DNA from 2 places in the Huintestinicola butyrica genome. Region 1 is predicted to be linked to the other one. Evidence: predicted binding sites of a transcription regulator. Region 1 holds the regulator's gene; the other holds the start of a gene.

Region 1 (6,469 bases):
GGTAACGTTGCTGAAATCGGTGTCCCAGCCGATAAAGGTCTGACCCCTGCTGTTGATGGTGGGGGAGACGGGGGCAACTGCGCTGCTTCCTGCGGAAACGGTTACGGGGTATGAAACTCCGTCAACCACGAATGTTACGGTGTAGGTGGTGGCGCTTGTGTCGGTAGTGCTTCCGTCGGGAACGAGAATTGCGGTGATGGTGCAGTTCTCGGTGATATTATCGGGTGAGCGGTCCCAGCCCATGAATACGTAGCCCGGGATATTTACCGCAGGGAGAACAGCGGAGCCGCCGTATGCTACCTGCTGAGTGGTCGCATTGCCGTTTACCACAACGGTAACGGTGAACATTCTTGAATCGGAAGTTGTGGTTTCGGTGGTATCAAAGGTAACAGAGGTAGATGCGGTGGTAACGGAAGCATCGTCCTCGAATATTGCGGAAATGGTGGTCTCCTCAGTGATATTGGTGAAGGAGCCGTCCCAGCCGACAAATTTCTTGCCCTCGACTACAGGGTCGGCAGGCTGAGTTGCATTGCCGCCGTAAGGAACTTCCTGCATTGTTATCTCATCATCGATGATGACATAAACGGTTATCATCTTGCCGCTGGCGGTGGAAGTGGTCTGTACGGTGGTCTGGGGAGCCTGAGTTGTGGCTGCGGTTGTAGTAGTGTAGGCAGTAGTTGTCTGAGCGGGTGTGGTGGTTGTAACGGTCGTTTCCTCGGAGGGGATAGTGGTCTCTTCGGTCTCGGAGATCTCGGGAACGGTGGTTACTGTTGTTTCCTCGGTAACGCTTTCCTCGGGAACCTCAGGCTCATCAGCGGGAGCCTCTGTGGGAGCAGCGTCATAAGCAGCCTTTATTTCGGCAGCTGTGAACGAAAGCATTCCGTCGTGGAATGCGGATATGGTCAGCAGCTCCTTTAAAGTGTCTGCATTGTAGGCAGAAAGGTCAGTTTTGATATTAAGATACTCAAAAGAGGGAACATCGCCGCTGCTTACTACCTTTGCGCTGAGACCCTCGCCCAGTACCTCGGGGGACTGGAGCTTAATGCCGTCTCTGTCAACAGCATTGCCCAGTGCGTCATAAAGCTGGATCTCGGAAGCTCCGCCGAAGGAAGCCGCCAGAGTGGTTGTTGTGCCATCGCCCAGCTCATATGCTATCCTCATAGCAGCGTCCTTGGTGGTAACGGAAGCGCTGGCTGTGCGGATAATGATATTCTTCTTGGACTTGTTGAGAGCGCTTACCATTACCGAACCTCTGTTAAGGTAAAGCTCGTCATCGGACTTGCCAGTGTATTTGCCTGTGGCAAGCACCTGAGTTGCAGGTTCAAGAACTATGTAGTTCTGGTCGTAATTGTCACGGGTGCGGTAGATAAGTGTGCATGAGCCGCCTGCGTTTACCGTAAGAGCATCGCCTGTTGCAAGGAATGTTTCGGCGGCAGCCTGAGTTGTGCCCTCGGCGTTGCTGATAACAACATCGCCCGAAACAGAGGATATGTACAGTCCGTAGCCGCTGCTGCCCGATGTAAGCACGATCACCGTGGCTATCACAGCGACAAGAGCAAGGGCTCCTGCGATTATTGCGGTTTTAAAGCTTTTCATATATCAGTGTCCTTTCAGTCAGCGGCTGTCACGTTCAGCCGAATTTATGATCTCCCACCATGGTATTGTGGGTGTGGTTGTCTGCGTGGTTTCTACAGTCGGTGCTGTGGTTTCGGAGACTGTCTCAGCAGAAGTTTGGGTTTCATAATAGGTTTCCGAAGCTGTGGTCTGTGATGATGTAGTTTCCGAAAATGTTGTTTCTGAAAACGTTGTTTCAAAAGTCGTTGCTTCGGAAATATCTGTTCCCGAAACCGTTGTTTCGGATATTTCCGTAACTGGCTCCGATACTGTTTCGGCAGTTTCCTCGCTTGGGGAAGTTTCGGTTTCGGATACAGTCGTTTCGGATACGGTAGTTTCCGCAATGCTTTCGGAAACAGCTTCCGATATCTCCGTTGCCGCTATATTTTCATCAAGCGCCAGATATGCACCGCCAAGGCTGTTGAGAGAGAACATCATGCTGCGCTGTGAAGCGATACGCATAAGGCTTTTCAGAGCGCTTTCGGGAAGAGCGGAAACCTCCGCCTCTTCCAGCGTGAGCGTTATTTCTCCGCTTGACGATGTTAGCCGTGCAAGACTGCCTGCCGCAAGCTTTTGAGCTGTGCCGCCGCCTGAGATATCAGCCTCGCCGTCAGCACAAATGATCTCTGCTGCATTATCGGTACGGCTTACCCTGAAAACAGAGCCGCTTGCCGTAACGATAACATTCAGCGCAGATACCTTTATATCGGCAGCTTTGTCAAGCCTAACCGCCGCAGCGCCCGTCAGCAGTTCAGCCCCGAAAGACTTGTCTTCCTTGCTGCGGGTAACAGTCACAGCCGAATCAGCCTCAGGATATATGTACCTGTCCCTGCCCAGCGTTATCCGTGCGGAGCCGCCTGACAGAACCTTTACGCAGTCACCGCTTTCCAGCCGCATACCTTGCTTGGCACTTATCTGCCCGCCGCTTCGCTCCACGATGACATTGCCATAGACCTCGTCAATGGCTATCCTGTTCCTGCCCGAGACAATTATCCATGCGGCGATAATGCCGATGATAATCACAGCCATCAGCACGGCGTAAAGGATAACAGTCGCCGAATGCTTCAATCGTGACCGAGCATTTATATTCATTTGTTTATATTCACACTCCGATGCTAAGAGAATTGTGAGCATTATTCCATATATTATATCATACTCTGCGTGATTTGTCAAACGGCGGCAGAAATTTCATTTTGATGATTTGTGCTGTTTTAAATCCTCTCACAAATTATTGCAATTTGCAGAAATATGTGTTATAATAATAAACAGTAAATTTTTCGCTTTGGGCGGCCAAGGGAGCAAGGCAGAAGATGACAATAAATATACCCGATAACATAAGTATCGTACTTGACAAACTCCATAACGCAGGCTATGAAGCCTATCTGGCGGGCGGCTGTGTCCGTGACGGGCTTATGGGCAGAGAACCGAGTGATTATGATATCACCACAAACGCTCTTCCCCGGCAGACTGCTGCCTGTTTCGAGGACTTTACCGTTATTGAAACTGGGATAAAGCACGGCACCGTAACAGTTGTCAGCGGCGGAGAAAATGTGGAGATCACCACCTACCGCATTGACGGTACATATGCCGATCACCGCAGACCCGATACTGTCTGTTTCACGCCCCGCCTGGAGGACGACCTTTCACGGCGTGATTTCACTATGAACGCCATGGCGTATTCCCCCGAAAGAGGGCTGGTGGATAAGTTCGGCGGTCAGGACGATATCATCGAGCGTGTTGTCCGCTGCGTTGGCGACCCATACGAAAGATTTGAGGAGGACGCACTGCGTATCCTACGTGCTCTAAGATTTGCTTCCGAGCTGGGCTTTGTCATTGACGCCGAAACAGCCCGTGCGATCCACGAGAAGAAATATCTGCTCAAAGAGATATCAGCCGAGCGCATAAGCAGCGAGCTTACCCGCTTTGTAACAGGAAAGACCCCATGCACTCTCATGATGGAATTCAGCGATGTTTTCAGCACAATTATCCCCGAGATAACCCCCTGCAACGGCTTTGACCAGAAGAGCAGGTATCATGTATATGACGTGTGGGGGCACATTGCCCACGCTGTTGAAAGATCCAAGCCCGATAAGTATGTCCGCCTGGCACTGCTGTTCCATGACATAGCAAAGCCTGCCTGCTGCCGCACAGATGATGAGGGTCACAGGCATTTCTTCGGCCATGAAAAGCAAAGCGCCGAAATGGCTGAAAAGATTATGGAAAGGCTGCATTTTAACGGTGAGACCGTGCGAAATGTGACGGAGCTTATAAAATATCACTACGTTACTCCCATTGAGAGCAAGCGTGTGGTAAGGCGCCTTGTTTCGGTAATGGGCATGGAGCAGTTCATACGGCTCATTGAGGTCATGAAAGGCGATAACCGTGCAAAGCAGAGCTTCTGCCTTGAACGTATCCCTGTGCTTGACGGCATGAAGATAATTGCATATGAGATAGTTCGCAGCGATGAGTGTTTTTCGCTCAGGCAGCTGGCTATCAACGGCAATGATATTGCGGCGCTGGGCATAAGCGGCAGGCAGATAGGGGAGGCCCTTGACAAGCTGCTTTCCAAGGTCATTGACGAGGAGCTGCCCAATGAAAAGGAAGCTCTTCTTACGGCGGCACAGAGCTTGCAGCAATAAAAAAACGGGGGATATACCCCCGTGTATCAATATAAATTTGTGGGAATAATATATAATGCGGTTTACTTATCCTTGCGAAGGTCGCTGATAAGATCAAGGAAGCAGTCAACATCGCTGAAATCCTTGTTTACCGAGGCGAAACGGACATATGCCACCTCGTCCAGCTTTTTGAGTTGCTCGAGCACCATATCGCTTATCTCGCTTGTGGATATCTGGCTGAGCATATTGTTGGCGCAGTAGTTTTCGATGCTGTCGGCAATGGCGATAATGGCAGAGCCGGGGACGGGACGCTTCTTGACGGCAAATGAAAGCCCTCTGATAAGCTTGTTCCTGTCAAAAGGCTCATAAGTGTTGTCCTTTTTATTAACAAGCAGCTCGGGCAGTTCAACGCATTCGTAGGTGGTAAAACGCCTTCCGCAGTTGGTACAGCGGCGGCGGCGGCGCTTTTTTCCGTCGATAAAACGTGAATCTATAACTTTGGTATCTTCAAATCCGCAGAACGGGCATTTCATTTTTATGGCCTCCTCGCCTATGAGTACATAGTTTGCATACACATACTACAATTATATTATACAATTTCTGCGGTCAGATGTCAATATTTTGATAACAAAAGGATGATAATAATTGAGGAAAAGAAGAAAATATAACGGCGTAAGGATATTTGCGGTATCAACTGTAATTTTATTTGCGGCGGTGTTTTTAATGGCGCATTTTTCCAAAGGTAAAACCGATGATATCACATCTGAAAACAAGCTTCCCGCTGAGACTTCGGGTGCTTCCGACACACAGCAGGCAGGCTCCGAGACACTTCCGTCTGACGGAACTGACGAGGCTGGCGTGACTGACGCTGAGGGACCGGAGACCGGTGTGTCCGATGGCGATGTTACCGATGTTTCCGAGACCGAGGCTGCGGCTGAGCCTATGCCCGACCCTGCCGATGCGGACAACGTTTGGGCGATGTTCCTGGTAAACGGCAAAAACCCCGTTTCTGCCGAATACTGCGACGGCATCGAGACTGCTAAGGTCTATGAGAGCTGGAGAGAATATTACATGGACGCAAGAATGTCCGAATATATGACCCAGATGCTCAAGGCTGCCTCTGAGGACGGACATCAGCTCATAGTTATGTCCGCCTACCGCTCTGTGGAGTATCAGCAGAAGAACTTTGACAAGAGCGTGCAGGATCGTATGGACAACAGGGGAATGACCTATGATGAGGCTTATGCCGATACTCTGAAAGAGGTGCAGCTCCCCGGCTACAGCGAGCATAACGCAGGTCTTGCGGCGGATATCATGTCTGATGAATATGTTGATATGAACGACGACGGCTTCAAGAATACTGAGGCGTACAAGTGGCTCCGGGAGCACGCAGCGGATTATGGTTTTATCCTCCGCTATCCCGAGGGCAAGGAGGATATTACGGGCATAATCTACGAGCCTTGGCATTACCGCTTTGTGGGCGTATATTATGCAAAGCTCCTTACCGACAAGCAGGTCACTCTTGAAGAATATTTTGAGGAAATGAACTGGGTGGATAAGGACGGCGTTGCTGTCAGCCATATACCGACACTGGAGTGAGAATATGCTTGAAAATAAGCTTGGCATCACAAACTCTGCGGAGCTTGCCCGTGAAGAGGAGCGGATAAGCAAAACAAAGGCTTCCGTGATGTTTGAAAGCGGCTTCCTTGATACGCTTGAAGCGGGAACAGTGTCCACTTTGTGTGAGATACACCGTTTCCTTTTCTGTGACATCTATGATTTTGCGGGAAAGCTGCGGACGGTCAATATCTCAAAGGGAAAATTTCGCTTTGCTTCGGTCATGTATCTTGAAGATGCGCTGGCGGCAGTGGAAAAGATGCCCCAGAGCAGCTTTGATGAGATAATCGAAAAATATGTTGAAATGAACATTGCTCACCCGTTCAGGGAGGGCAACGGGCGCAGTATGCGCATATGGCTCGACCTTATGCTGAAAGCCTCCCTTGGCAAAGTCACCGACTGGAACAGCGTTGACAAGGAAAGCTATCTTGCCGCCATGGAGCACAGCCCCGTAAGCGACAGGGACATCAAGGCGGTCATCGCTTCGGCTCTCACCGACAGGATAAGCGACCGTGATACCTTTATGAAAGGCATCGACAACAGCTATTATTACGAGGGTTACACTGCCTACAGTACAGCCCGTCTGTCGGAATTGCACAATAAAATAAACAGGGAATGCC
Region 2 (6,469 bases), on a different contig from region 1:
CATGATATTGTCATAGATAAATCTGATGACCTGCATTACAGCAGAAATGTTGTGGAGCATATTTGGCACCTCAACATAGCTGATAGCTCCTCCGGGAGAAAGCGCCTGGAACTCGGATTCAAGCTTCAGCTTTGTGAAAGCGTCCACAGGCTCGGTAACGTGAACGTGATAGCTGTTTGTGATGTAATTCTTATCGGTAACGCCCTTTACGATGCCAAAGCGCTTCTGGAGGCACTTTGCAAACTCGTAGGTGGTGGATTCGAGAGGAGTTCCGTAGATACTGTAGTCGATGTTTTCCTCGTCCTTCCACTTAGCGCAGTACTCATTGAGCTTGCGCATTATCTCAAGTCCGAGCTCCTTGCCCTCAGGCTCGGTGAGCTTCTTGCCGATAAGGCTGTAAACGCACTCCCAGAGACCTGCATAGCCAAGGGAAATGGTGGAATATCCATCGTAAAGCAGCCTGTCTATCTCCTCGCCCTTTTTCAGTCGGGCAAGAGCGCCGTACTGCCAGAGGATAGGCGCAACATCGGAAAGAGTACCCTTGAGACGTTCGTGGCGGCATCTGAGTGCTCTGTGGCAAAGATCCATTCTTTCGTCGAATATCGACCAGAACTTGTTCATATCCTTGCCTGCGCTGAGTCCGATATCCACCAGATTGATGGTAACAACGCCCTGATTGAAGCGTCCGTAATATTTATGCTCGCCTTCCTTGTAGTTTCCTGCATTTGCAAGGTTGCCCTTCTTGTAAGAACGGTCGGCGGTAAGGAATGAACGGCAGCCCATGCAGGTGTAAACGTCACCTTTAAGCTCCTTCATCTTCTTTTCGGAAATATAGTCGGGAACCATTCTCTTTGCGGTGCATTTAGCCGCAAGCTCGGTCAGATAATAATACTCGGAGCCTTCGTCAACGTTATCGTCCTCAAGCACATAAATAAGCTTGGGGAATGCGGGAGTTACCCACACGCCTGACTCGTTCTTTACGCCCTGGTATCTCTGCCTGAGAGTTTCCTCGATTATCATTGCAAGGTCTTTCTTCTCACGCTCGTTCTTTGCTTCGTTAAGGTACATGAATACGGTAACAAAGGGAGCCTGTCCGTTGGTGGTCAAAAGAGTTACGACCTGATACTGGATAGTCTGAACGCCTCTTGTTATCTCCTTGCGCAGGCGATCCTCAACTATTCTTGCTCTTGTTTCCTCATCGGGATCACAACCCAGCTCCTTGACCTCGGCATCAAACTCACGCTTTATCTTCTCACGGGATATCTGAACGAAAGGAGCCAGATGTGCAAGGCTGATACTCTGACCGCCGTACTGGTTGGAAGCAACCTGTGCGATTATCTGAGTAGCGATGTTGCAGGCTGTGGAAAAGCTGTGGGGCTTTTCAATAAGAGTCTCGCTGATAACAGTGCCGTTCTGGAGCATATCCTCCAGATTTACAAGGTCACAGTTGTGCATATGCTGAGCAAAATAATCCGCATCATGGAAGTGGATTATGCCCTGCTCGTGAGCTTCTATAATATCCTGAGGGAGCAGCAGTCTCTTTGTAAGGTCACGGCTGACCTCGCCTGCCATATAGTCACGCTGAACGCTGTTGACTGTAGGGTTCTTGTTGGAGTTTTCCTGCTTGACCTCTTCATTGCTGCACTCGATAAGGGTAAGTATCTTATTGTCGGTAGTGTTGGCTTTACGGATAAGGGAACGGGTATAGCGATATCTTACATATCTTCTTGCCAGCTCAAAAGCGCCCTTTGCCATAAGCTGATTTTCCACCATATCCTGGATCTCCTCCACGGATACGGCTCTGTTCATCTTATTGCACTTATATTCAACGTAATCGGCAACGTCCTCTATTTCCTCTGCGGAAATAGCTCCCTTTTCGCACGCCTTGTTAGCCTTTGCAACGGCAGCGGAGATCTTTGAAACGTCAAAATTCTCTTCCGATCCGTTTCTTTTGATAATCTTCATTAAATCTACTCATCCTTTCAAAGCCCTGCCTTCCGATCAGCCCGAGAAGCAGCATAACCCCGTCTCCTTTGATATCGTTCAAGCCTGAACGACATGAATTTCAACTCATTTTATGTCTTGATATATGTTTTGCGTAAAAAAAATCCTGTGTATATCTGCCGTCCCGTTCTTAGGCGGAACACTATATACACGGGTCTGTCATCTGCAAAACCACTATATCTAGTATTATACAACCTTTTTCTATATTTGGCAAGTGTAATTTTTCATACTATTGACGTGCGTTTATTATGCAATCCTACAATTTTTTACAAATAGCTTGACAGGATCTGCGGCTTAAAAAAGCGACTTTTAACAACTGCATAAAAACGTTTTCAATTTGCAGCGAATTTTTGTTGATTATCGCTTAATGCCAAAAGTGATATGTATATAACCGCATATTGGCGCAAAAATAACCTGCACCTGTGCCCACAATATGCACAGATGCAGAATTATATCAGTAATATCCGCTCAGGAAACTTACGCTCCGTAAGCCATTTTCTCAAATTCAGCCAGAGGGACAGGCTTTGAATACAAAAAGCCTTGAACCGTATCGCAGCCGCACTGGGAAAGAAAGCTTGCCTGCTCCTTTGTCTCAACGCCCTCAGCCACCATATCAAGACCGATGTCCTTTGACATTGCAATAGTGTGGGCGATTATCTTCTTGCCCCTTTCGGAAAGCATAAATTCGCTGAAAAACGCCCTGTCTATCTTGATAACGTCAAAAGGAGTGCTTTTGAGAGTATTGAGGGAGGAATATCCCGAACCAAAATCGTCCATCAGCAGCACATAGCCGTTGTCTTTAAGCTCACACACCGCATTTTCCGTTCTGGGATTTTCCACTGTTTCGGTTATTTCCGTCTCAATATACTTCTGGGGAATATCATACTTTTTGATAAGCGCATTGAGCTTGCCGATAAAGTCACCGCTGTCAAGATGCACCCTTGAAATATTTATGGAAATAGTCACAGGTTCACGGACCATATCTATCCACTTGCGCACAGCCTTGCACGCCTGCTCCCAGATGTATTCATCAAGCTTGATGATAAACCCGTTCTGCTCGAACACGGGAATAAAGACAGCAGGGGAAATAAGACCGTACTCGGGGTGCCGCCATCTTGCCAGCGCCTCAGCGCCAACTATCTTATTGGCTTCAATGCTGTACTTTGGCTGAAGATACATCTCAAACTCGTTATGCTCCAGCGCATAATACATTCTTTCCTCTATCTGCCTACGGAGGTTAAGCACATTTTCCTGATTTTTGGCGTAATAGCCCACATTTTTCAGTGCACTGCCCTTTACAGATTCCCTTGCCAGAGCCACACGGTCCATAAGTATGCGCACAGGAGCCGTCTTATCCACTTCATCGGCAAAATACACGCCGAACACAAGCTTATATTCAATGCTGCCGTATCGGCTGAGAAGCCTGTTTATATTTCCGATAAGAACATCTATTTCGTCACGGCTGTTATAAGCCGTGACTATAACAAAAATATCGGCGGCAAGACGAAAATGCACCTGCTTCTCGGCGCATATGACATCAAGGACGTTTCTTATGTGATCAAGTATGTCATTGCCTGTTTTTTCGCTGTATTCGGTGTTTATAAACCTGAATTTTTCAATATCGAACTGTACAAAAGCGGTGTTCGCTCCGCTTTCGAGAATGGAGCGAACTCTGTTTTCATAAACCTTGGGGTGAGTATCATTGGTGAAGCTGTCAACTATATCCTTATTGACAAGCTCCTCGGCGGTCATAATATGGATACAGCCGATAATGCTGTTTATATTGTCATTGCCGTCGCTGCGTGGGATAATATTCATTATCACCCACTCATATACAGGCGACTTTGCTTCCCCTGTATTGAGGCGGAAGCTTATGCTGAGACTGCCGTCACGCTCGGAGACACCTTTGGGCGCCAGCAGCTCGCCGCAGAACATTGACACCATTTCCCTGTCCGCAGGGTGAACGGCATCGCCCTTTTGCAGCTGCACTATGGGATTTATCCCCTCGACAAACACGCTTTTGAAATGCCCCGAGCTGTTTTCAATACTGAAAGTGCCGTCAGAAAGGTCGCAGACAAAGCCGAAGCATCTGTCGCTTTCGCTGATATATTCGCTGAACGCCTCCGCAAATGCCTTGCTCACCGTCTCCTACCTTCCTTCTGCCTTAATGAACGTTGGTATGCTCAAGCGACTTATGAAGCGCTGTTGTAAACGTTGGAATATTTATAACATGAAGTCCGCTCTTGTTGAGATATCCGTTTACCACCTTTTTATCCTTGAAAAAGTCGGCTGCGGAATTTGCCGAAAACTCAAACAGCTCGCCGGTGTTGCTTACAGCAGCATACATCACCGAATCAAAGGGCGACTTGTACTGATTGATAATATAGAATGCAGTAGAGTGCTTTCTCTCTTCATATGTAAGCTTTGCCAGAGCGTGCTTACTGTCGGTTATCTTTACAACAGAATTTTCAAGCTTTGCGTTGTATATCTCACGGTGAACTATTTTCTGGGTTATATCAGCGATATCATACTCGCTGACCGACATACTGTCCTCATCAAATACCACAAAAGATATCTTGCCCTGCTCATCAAGTACCTTGCATATCAGATATTCATTCATCAGCCTTTATCCTTTCTTTGTTGTAGCCAGATGAAACAGCTTAGTACATTTTGTTATACAGCTGCTCATACCATATCCATTTATTATATAATAATAACATAAAAGGCTCTATTTTTCAAGAGCGTTTATGTATTTTTATACAAATTAAATAAAAAATGCCGGTATTTTTTCTATAAAGCTTATTATTGAGGTCTGCTCATGTATAAATGTATATGTGAATATGAATAATTTTATATTTTACAAACAGCATTTTGTGTGATAAAATAAGGCTATGAGGTAATATTTTTGGTGAATATTACAAATATAGTTATCTGCAAATAAATAAGGAGGTTTATTTTATGGCAAGATTTACATTACCGAGAGATATTTACCACGGAAAGGGTTGCCTTGAAACTCTGAAGACTCTCGAAGGAAAGAGAGCTATGATCTGCGTGGGCGGCGGCTCAATGAAGAGAAACGGTTTTCTCGACCGAGCTGTGGAATACCTCAAGGAAGCAGGCATGGAGGTTCAGCTTTATGAAGGCATCGAGCCTGACCCCTCAGTTGAAACTGTTATGAAGGGCGCTGACGCTATGCTCAAGTTCCAGCCTGACTGGATAATTGCTATGGGCGGCGGCTCACCTATCGACGCTGCAAAGGCTATGTGGATAAAGTACGAATATCCCGATGTAACATTTGAGGATATGTGCAAGGTATTCGGTCTTCCCAAGCTGCGCAAGAAGGCTCATTTCTGCGCTATCCCCTCTACATCGGGCACAGCTACCGAGGTAACTGCTTTCTCTATCATCACCGACTACAGCAAGGGAATAAAGTATCCTATCGCTGACTTTGAGATCACCCCCGATGTTGCTATCGTTGACCCTGACCTGGCTGAAACAATGCCCAAGAAGCTTGTTGCTCACACAGGTATGGACGCTATGACACACGCAATCGAGGCATATGTTTCCACAGCACACTGTGATTACTCCGACCCTCTCGCTCTCCACGCTATCAAGATGATCGAGCATGACCTTATCGATTCCTACAACGGCGATATGGCTAAGAGAGATTCTATGCACAACGCACAGTGCCTGGCAGGTATGGCATTCTCCAATGCTCTTCTGGGTATCGTTCACTCCATGGCTCACAAGACAGGCGCAGCTTTTGCCGATTACGGCTCTCACATTATCCACGGTGCCGCAAACGCAATGTATCTGCCCAAGGTAATTGCATACAACGCAAAGAATCCCGAGGCAGCAGACCGTTACGCTGAGATCTCCGACTTTATGAGTCTGGGCGGAAACAGCAAGGAAGAAAAGATACAGCTTCTCATTACATACCTCAGAGGCATGAATGACAAGCTGAACATTCCTCACAGCATCAACCACTACGGTGCTGACAGCTATCCCGCAGAGCAGGGCTTCGTTCCCGAGAACGTATTCCTGGAGAGACTTCCCGAGATCGCAAAGAACGCCATTGCAGATGCGTGCACAGGCTCCAACCCCCGTCAGCCTTCTCAGGAAGAGATGGAAAAGCTTCTTAAGTGCTGCTACTACGACACTGAAGTTGATTTCTGATAAAACAGTTCTGAAATGAATAAAAAAAGCCGCCGCTTCCGAAATAAAACAGAAGCGGCGGCTTTTATTGTTATAACCGATTCATTTATCCTCCAAAAAAAGGGGGGAGCATTATATGTAAAAAGCAGCGAAATGATCTCTGATCGTTTAAACTTATTGCCCCTAAAAGCTCTTTCCGCTTATCAGAAGCTAATGTCAAATATTATAATGACAAAAGGGATTTTTATTGGCAAATAAAAGAATTATTCAATCAGAATTTTCTTCAAACACCTTTTCTATCTTGCTGCGT

Evidence for each region. The regulator NrdR, encoded in region 1, represses ribonucleotide reductase genes. The targets are predictions, from matches to a motif close to CACNANATNTNGTG.
Region 2: nrdD (anaerobic ribonucleoside-triphosphate reductase) is a predicted target of NrdR. The motif match lies at 2,177-2,190, and genes of this name have one in related genera.

The regions. Positions count from the first base shown of each region.
Region 1 is NZ_JAOQKB010000001.1:168,898-175,366, forward strand. Features, by position in the region: gene OCV68_RS00775 (InlB B-repeat-containing protein) at 1-1,596, opposite strand, end outside; gene OCV68_RS00780 (FecR domain-containing protein) at 1,615-2,706, opposite strand; gene OCV68_RS00785 (CCA tRNA nucleotidyltransferase) at 2,925-4,253, shown strand; gene nrdR (transcriptional regulator NrdR) at 4,316-4,765, opposite strand; gene OCV68_RS00795 (M15 family metallopeptidase) at 4,878-5,831, shown strand; gene fic (protein adenylyltransferase Fic) at 5,836-6,469, shown strand, end outside.
Region 2 is NZ_JAOQKB010000009.1:30,652-37,120, reverse strand. Features, by position in the region: gene nrdD (anaerobic ribonucleoside-triphosphate reductase) at 1-1,965, opposite strand, end outside; gene OCV68_RS10115 (GGDEF domain-containing phosphodiesterase) at 2,482-4,146, opposite strand; gene OCV68_RS10110 (hypothetical protein) at 4,169-4,624, opposite strand; gene OCV68_RS10105 (iron-containing alcohol dehydrogenase) at 4,963-6,180, shown strand; gene OCV68_RS10100 (hypothetical protein) at 6,196-6,417, shown strand; gene OCV68_RS10095 (HD domain-containing phosphohydrolase) at 6,427-6,469, opposite strand, start outside.